DNA from 2 places in the Lysinibacillus sp. CD3-6 genome. Region 2 is predicted to be linked to the other one. Evidence: riboswitches for the same ligand, from Rfam matches in the RefSeq annotation. Region 2 holds a riboswitch; the other holds the start of a gene.
The links. A riboswitch is a leader RNA that binds a small molecule or an ion and turns the genes downstream of it on or off. The one in region 2 is predicted to bind lysine.

Region 1: another riboswitch for lysine. It lies ahead of FH508_RS21000 (cysteine hydrolase family protein); the one in region 2 lies ahead of FH508_RS12005 (transporter substrate-binding domain-containing protein).

Annotation. Positions count from the first base shown of each region.
Region 1 covers NZ_CP085880.1:4,222,465-4,226,139, forward strand. The annotation lists gene FH508_RS20990 (3-hydroxyacyl-CoA dehydrogenase) at 1-82, shown strand, start outside; gene FH508_RS20995 (APC family permease) at 170-1,513, opposite strand; gene FH508_RS21000 (cysteine hydrolase family protein) at 1,527-2,243, opposite strand; lysine riboswitch at 2,397-2,581, opposite strand; gene FH508_RS21005 (MFS transporter) at 2,877-3,675, opposite strand, start outside.
Region 2 covers NZ_CP085880.1:2,480,167-2,483,841, reverse strand. The annotation lists gene odhB (2-oxoglutarate dehydrogenase complex dihydrolipoyllysine-residue succinyltransferase) at 1-966, shown strand, start outside; lysine riboswitch at 1,315-1,500, shown strand; gene FH508_RS12005 (transporter substrate-binding domain-containing protein) at 1,620-2,471, shown strand; gene FH508_RS12000 (amino acid ABC transporter permease) at 2,750-3,475, shown strand; gene FH508_RS11995 (amino acid ABC transporter ATP-binding protein) at 3,489-3,675, shown strand, end outside.

The sequences.
Region 1 (3,675 bases), 1.7 Mb from region 2:
AATGGGTGCTTCTTCAGGGGAAGGTTTTTATAAATATCCGAATCCAGCGTATTTGGATAAAGACTTCCTTAAACAAAATTAATTTGGGACAAAAGAGAAAAAGTGTTAGATTGCTTACATCAATCTAACACTTTTTTCTGCGACGTTGTTGTCTGCTTGCAAAGGTATTTTATAAATCCGAAAAAGTGAGTGGTTTCTTCTTGAAGCCTTTTGTCGTAATGAAAGCATAAATAAAACCGATTGCTAGCCACAAAAAGCCTATCTTCAATGTCATCGGTGATAAATTAATAAATAAGTAGAAACAAATACCGAATCCTAACCCTGGAATTAATAAGTATCGAATTATTTTCTTTTCTTTTTTTCGGAAGAAGTAATATACGATTACTGATAAGTTAACAAACATAAATCCTGTCAGGCCACCAAAGTTCATTAATTCTGCCACGAAATTCGCTGATAAAAACAGCGCTCCTAAAACACTAATGACACACATTAATAAAATATTGTATATTGGTGTTTGATATTTTGGATGTAAATGTGTGAAAAACTTTTTGGAAAGTACCTCATCACGCCCCATACTGAACATTAAACGAGATGCACTTGCTTGACCTGTTAAACCAGCTGTTATTGTCGATACAATAATCGCAACAGTATAAAGCGTTGCAAGAACGGCACCACCTGCTTTTTCCGCTATATCAAATAGAGCCGTATCAGCTGAGCTAAAGTTTGTCACATCAGGCCATACGAGCTGTGCTACATAAGCTTGTCCAATAAAAATAAGTCCTCCAATTAAACAAGCTAAAATAGCTGCCTTCCAAATATCATCTTTTGGATTAACTGCCTCTTCTGAAAGCGTTGTAATCGAATCAAACCCTAAAAATGAAAAGCAGGCCATTGCTGCACCAGAAATAATGGCAGACATAACGAATTTTTCATCGTTGAAGAATGGTACAACAGAAAAGAGCGACGTACTACTTTCCCCACCAACAATTGTCTTCACACAAAAAATCACGAAAATAACGACTACAATTCCCATAAATATAACGAGGATTTGATTTGTTTTTGCAGCGATACCAATCCCTAGAATATTTACAGTCGTAATAATACCTGCAATTAATAAGACCCATACCCAATACGGAACAGATGGTATTAAGGCATTCGCATATGAAGCACCTACCATAAATACAATGAGGGGCACTAAAACATAGTCCATAAACATTGCCCACCCTGCAAAAAAACCTAAATGCGGATTAATTGCACGTTGCGTATATGTATAAGTGGACCCTCCATTTGGAAAAACAGCAGCCATTCGACCGTAACTATAGGCAGAAAACATCATGGCAACCATCGCAATCAAGTAGGCTAATGGCAACATGCCGCCTGTAGACTCTGCTGCAAAGCCATAAATATAAGCTGGCGCAATCGGTGTCATAAAAGCAATACCATATATGACTAAATCTTTTAATGTTAAAACACGCTTTAACTGTGGTGTATGATTATTGGCTGTTTGACTCATAGTCTATTTCCTCTCACACATTCACTGGGTTGCTTTTTGCTAGTTCTTCCGTTACTAAATCAATTACTTCATCAGTGCTCATCACTTGGCAATAAATTTGATTCATAATCATAATTTCTGCATCATGAAGCTGTTGCGTTGCTGCTGCACATGCATCTTCAACTAAAATAACTTCAAAGCCTGCGTCAGCTAAGCTGCGAACGGTTGAAGCAACACATTGGTCAGTTACAACACCTGTACAAACTACTGTTTCAATGCCCATATTGCGCAGTAAAAATTCATAATTCGTTCCACTTAATACGCTATCTGTCGTTTTATTGACTACAATTTCATCATCAAGTGGCTTTAGCTCCTCCACCATCTCCGCTCCTGGGTCACCGATAGGCAATAAAATATTGTTCCAACCTGGACGTCGTTGTACTGGAGAACGATCTCGTCCATCTTTATGATGGCATGCAATACGACCAAATGTTACTTCTAATTTATTTGTACGGAAAAACTCTAAAAGTTTTTTATTGTTCGGAATTGTTAAAGTGTCGATACGATTAAAGAAGTATTCCCATTGTTCAAACATGCCCTTTTCTCTTGCAACTTGTGCATCTAATCCATCTCGGCTAATAAACTGATGTTGCATATCTACGATTAGTAATGCTGTTTTATCTGGGTTCACGTTTATTTTTTGACCGTCAGTCGGTAAAAATTCATAATATAATGTTGATGTATTTTCCATAATAATTCCTCCAAATTCCCTCTATTTCCGATATGTTATAGATAAATAAAAAGACAGATTCTTTGTGCAAAAGAATCTGTCTAACACAAAAATGATCTACTCATTTAGAAACTAAAAATGAATCGACCATTTAAAATTCCCACTGTTTGTCTAAACAGAGATAGCACAACTTCATAAACAGCTATGTTTATGAAGACAGTCCTGCAGCTATTCGCTACAGACCCAGCATATGATGGCGAGAACTCACCATACACTTCGGCGACATTTCCTTCTACCTAATCTCTTCGTCTTCTCGGACTCCATTAGGTACTGTTAACTGTCGCGCCTCTACCTCACTATCGGAAAAGTGAGGTTTATTTAATTGTTTGAAATAATTATATTATTGCATTTTTTCTATGTCAACGATAAATTTACTATGTTTCATAAGATTTACTGCGCCTTATTATAAAAAAATGACAAATAAAACGCTTTCATACAATAATTAATTGAAATAAATATAACAATAATCGAACAATTTATTCTTCCGAGTGCCTGCTATTTCAGCTGGATGGATAAAGCTTCAAAGCAACTCCTATTTTATAAAAAACCATCAATTAAAACGCAAAGGCATTTTAATTGATGGTTAAATCAATGTTATATAGTTTCGCTTACATTCGCTATATTCTCTTTTTTGAGCATTAACATAACAATAAAGGACATACAATATAAGCCTGCTAAGTAAAGCATCGCAACTTTCATATCATAACTTTGTAAAATATAGCCGACAAGGATAGGTGAAAAACCGCCTATCGCTCGACCAAAGTTAAAGATTGTGTTTGTTGCCGTACTTCGAATTTGAACGGGATATAGACTACCAATCAACGCTCCATATCCAGCGAACATGCCATTTGAGAAGAATCCAACAATTGCGCCACCGATTAGAACACTCACACTACCAGTAGCATAAGAGTATAAGAATACAGCGCATGCTGAGGCAATAAGGAAGACACCAAAGGCACGCTTTGCGCCAAATCGGTCTAAAAATAGTCCAAAGGTTAACATACCAACAATCATGCCTACAGCTGTACTAATTGTCCATATCGCAGAGCTTGAAACAGATAAGCCTTGCGACTGTTGCAGCATTGATGGTAACCAAATCATTAATCCGTTATAACCAGCAATTTGAACTGTTGCCATTATAATTAGTGAAATTGTTGTAATCGCTGTTCGTGGCGTTTCAAACAATTGTACCAACTTACCCTTTTCAGCTTTCTTACTATCCTTTTTATTTTTCTGAGCGGCAAGCCACTCAGGAGATTCGTCTAAATTTTTTCTTACGATAAAGGCAAAAATAACAGGTACTACTCCAACAAAGAATAATGCTCTCCATCCTAAAGTAGGAAGAATGATTGCACTTAGTAATGCTGCTAAAATAACGCCATACTGCGCACCT
Region 2 (3,675 bases):
CCAACACCAGCGGCTGCTCAAGCTGTAGCTGCACCAACACCAGCAGCAGCACCTGTTGTGGAAGAAACTTCTGGCGAACGTGTAATCGCATCTCCTGCAGCACGTAAACTTGCTCGTGAAAAAGGAATCGATCTTGCAGCTGTATCCCCAGTTGATCCACAAGGTCGTGTACGTGTACAAGATGTTGCAGCTCATGGTACAGCACCTGTAGCAGCACCTCAAGCTAAACCAGCTGCAGCGCCACAAGCAGCAGTAGCTGTAGATAATTCACGTGTAACAGTTGAAAAAATGAGCCGTCGTCGTCAAACAATTGCTAAACGTCTATTAGAAGTTAAGCAATCGACTGCTATGCTTACAACATTCAATGAAGTTGATATGACTAATGTTATGGCATTACGTTCTCGTAAAAAAGATCAATTCTTTGAGTCTACAGGCTCTAAACTTGGTTTCATGTCATTCTTCACAAAAGCTGTTGTTGCAGCACTTAAAAAATACCCTTATGTGAATGCTCAAATCGTTGGCGATGAAATTCACTTAAATAACTTCTTTGATATTGGTGTAGCTGTATCAACTGAAGAAGGTTTAGTAGTACCAGTTGTTCGTGATGCAGACCGTAAAAACTTCGCTGAAATTGAGGATTCAATTGCTGACCTAGCTAAAAAAGCACGCGATAAAAAATTAGGTTTAGCTGATCTTCAAGGCGGTTCATTCACAATTACAAATGGCGGTGTATTCGGTTCATTAATGTCAACACCTATTATGAACGGTACACAAGCGGCTATTTTAGGAATGCACTCAATTAAAAAACGCCCAGTAGAAGTAAATGGTGAAGTAGAAATTCGCCCAATGATGTACTTAGCATTATCTTATGACCACCGTATTATCGATGGTAAAGATTCTGTAGGCTTCCTTAAAACTGTTAAAGAGTTACTTGAAAATCCAGAAGATTTATTATTAAATTCTTAATTCCATAAATGACATGCGAAAACCCTACAAAATGAACTGTTTTGTAGGGTTTTTTGTAGTCCGTTTAATTTAAGATGTACTTTCGAAAAAAATACTTCAAGGTCTAAAGGGCCTTTGTTGAACTTAAAAATAGATTCTTATGGTTTATAATTATTGTTTTTAATAATAAAAATTTGTGAAATAATGCCAAACGTTTTTAATGATATTCTACTTAATTTATGGATTTAAGAAGGATTATAGGCTAATTTTGTCATTAGTCAGAAAAATGATAAAACTATCTTGACGAATATGCTAGCTTTATAGTAATATCTATATAACAATTAAATAAACAAACCTCACTTTTGTTTTTCGTGAGGTAGAGGCGCGGTATTTATTAGTCCATTGCTGAGTTAAAGCAAGCGAAGACGTAATGGAGAAGGAAATATCGCCGAAGTATAAAAGGAGCTCGTACTTTTATGCTGGGTCTGCAGTGAATAAGTGCAGGACTGTCCTAGTAAATATAATTCCAGTTTACTAGGTTGTGCTATCTCGGAAACATGGAAATTATAGTGAGGATTTGGGCAACTGTTAATAAAAGGTAAGACCTAAGTTCAGAACTTAGGTCTTTTTTTGTACAGTTGCTTTATTTTTTTTACAGAAAAGGGGAGTTTTAGATGAAAAGAAAATGGTTGTTATTTATGTTAACAGCAATGACAGCAATCCTGTTAGCGGCTTGTGGTACTAGTGACAAGGATGAAAAAGCAACAGGAGATGGTGCAAAGGATGAAAGCGGTGGAGAATTCCGCATTGGGATGGAAGCAGGTTATCCACCATTTAACTGGACACAGCAAGATGATTCTAACGGCGCAGTAAAAATTGCTGATAATGCAGAGTTTGCAGGCGGCTATGATGTACAAATGGCGAAAAAAATCGCTGATGGTTTAGGCAAAAAACTAGTCGTTGTAAAAATGGAATGGGATGGTTTAGTACCTGCGCTTCAATCCAAAAAAATTGATGCAATTGTAGCAGGGATGTCTCCAACAGAAGAACGTAAACAAACAATTGATTTCACTGAAAACTACTATACTTCTGATTTCGTAATGGTTATTAAAAAAGGTAGCAAGTATGAAAATGCCAAATCAATTCAAGATTTCTCAGGTGCAAAAGTTACATCTCAGCTAAATACATCGAACTATAATGTTATCGATCAAATTAAAGGTGTAGAAAAGCAAACAGCGATGGAAAACTTCTCTGCAATGCGTGTAGCTTTAGAAGCTGGCAAAATTGATGGCTATGTAGCTGAACGTCCAGAAGGTATTTCAGCAGCAGCAGCTAATGATAAATTTACATTTGTATCATTTGAAGAAGGATTTGATACAGATATTTCTAATACTTCTATTGCAGTAGGTTTACGTAAAGGTGACGCGAGTCTAGAGAAAATCAATGAAATTTTAAAAGGTATTTCAGAAGATGATCGCCAAAACATTATGGAAGAAGCTATTTTGCAACAACCAGCAGCACAGTAATATCACTGGAGCTGTCCTAATCGAAAAAATAGTATACTGAGCTGTCTTCTCGTATGCTATTTTTTCATATTCAAGCAGTGTTTTACTTCAAAAGTTTAAGTGACTTTGGGACAGTCTCTATTATAAATTAGTTGATTCAGAGAGAAAGTCAAACTGAATAATGCATGTCTAAGAAGTGTGTCACATAATTTGAATAAAGCTTATTCATTCAAATGAAAAGATGATTTCGCTAAGGCATAATTGATATCAAGCAACAACACGTTGTTAGGAGGAACATCATGAGTTTAGAATGGATTATTTCTATTATAGAAAACAACTGGCAAATGTTTTTACGAGGAGCGTATTATACGTTACTCATTTCAACAATCAGTACAATTATTGGTGCATTCATCGGATTTTTTATTGGGATTATGCATACCATTCCAGTTCGAAAAAAAAGTATAAAACATATTTTATTAAAATGTATTAATTTTATACTGACATGCTATGTTGAATTTTTCCGTGGTACACCAATGATTGTACAAGCAATGGTCGTATATTACGGACTAGATATTGCCTTTGGCATCGATATGCACTTTATTACTGCTGGTATTTTAGTCGTTTCATTGAATACGGGTGCGTATATGGCTGAAATCGTACGTGGTGGGATTGTCTCAATCGATAAAGGACAATACGAGGCTGCTTCTGCGATTGGCATGGGGCATGTGCAAATTATGATGCATGTTGTATTACCGCAAGTTGCACGTAACATTTTACCTGCAACAGGTAACCAATTAATTATGAATATTAAAGATACTGCTGTTTTAAGTGTAATTGGTGTAACAGAATTATTCTTCCAAACAAAATCGATTTCGGGTAATAACTTCCGTTATTTCGAATCTTTCTTTGTCGCATGTGTGCTTTACTTCATCATGACATTTACGGCTTCAAGAATTTTGCTATATGTAGAAAAACGTCTTGATGGACCTGATGCTTATCAAAAAGAACTGAAAGAAATTGACTAGGGGGAACGAACAAATGGCAATCATTCAAATAGATCATTTAAGTAAATCATTTGGTCGTAACCAAGTATTAAAAGATGTGAATTTTAAAGTAGAAAAGGGAGAGGTTGTATGTTTAATCGGTTCATCAGGATCAGGTAAATCAACCCTTCTGCGTTGCATCAATTTACTTGAAACACCAAATGGCGGAGAAATTATTTATA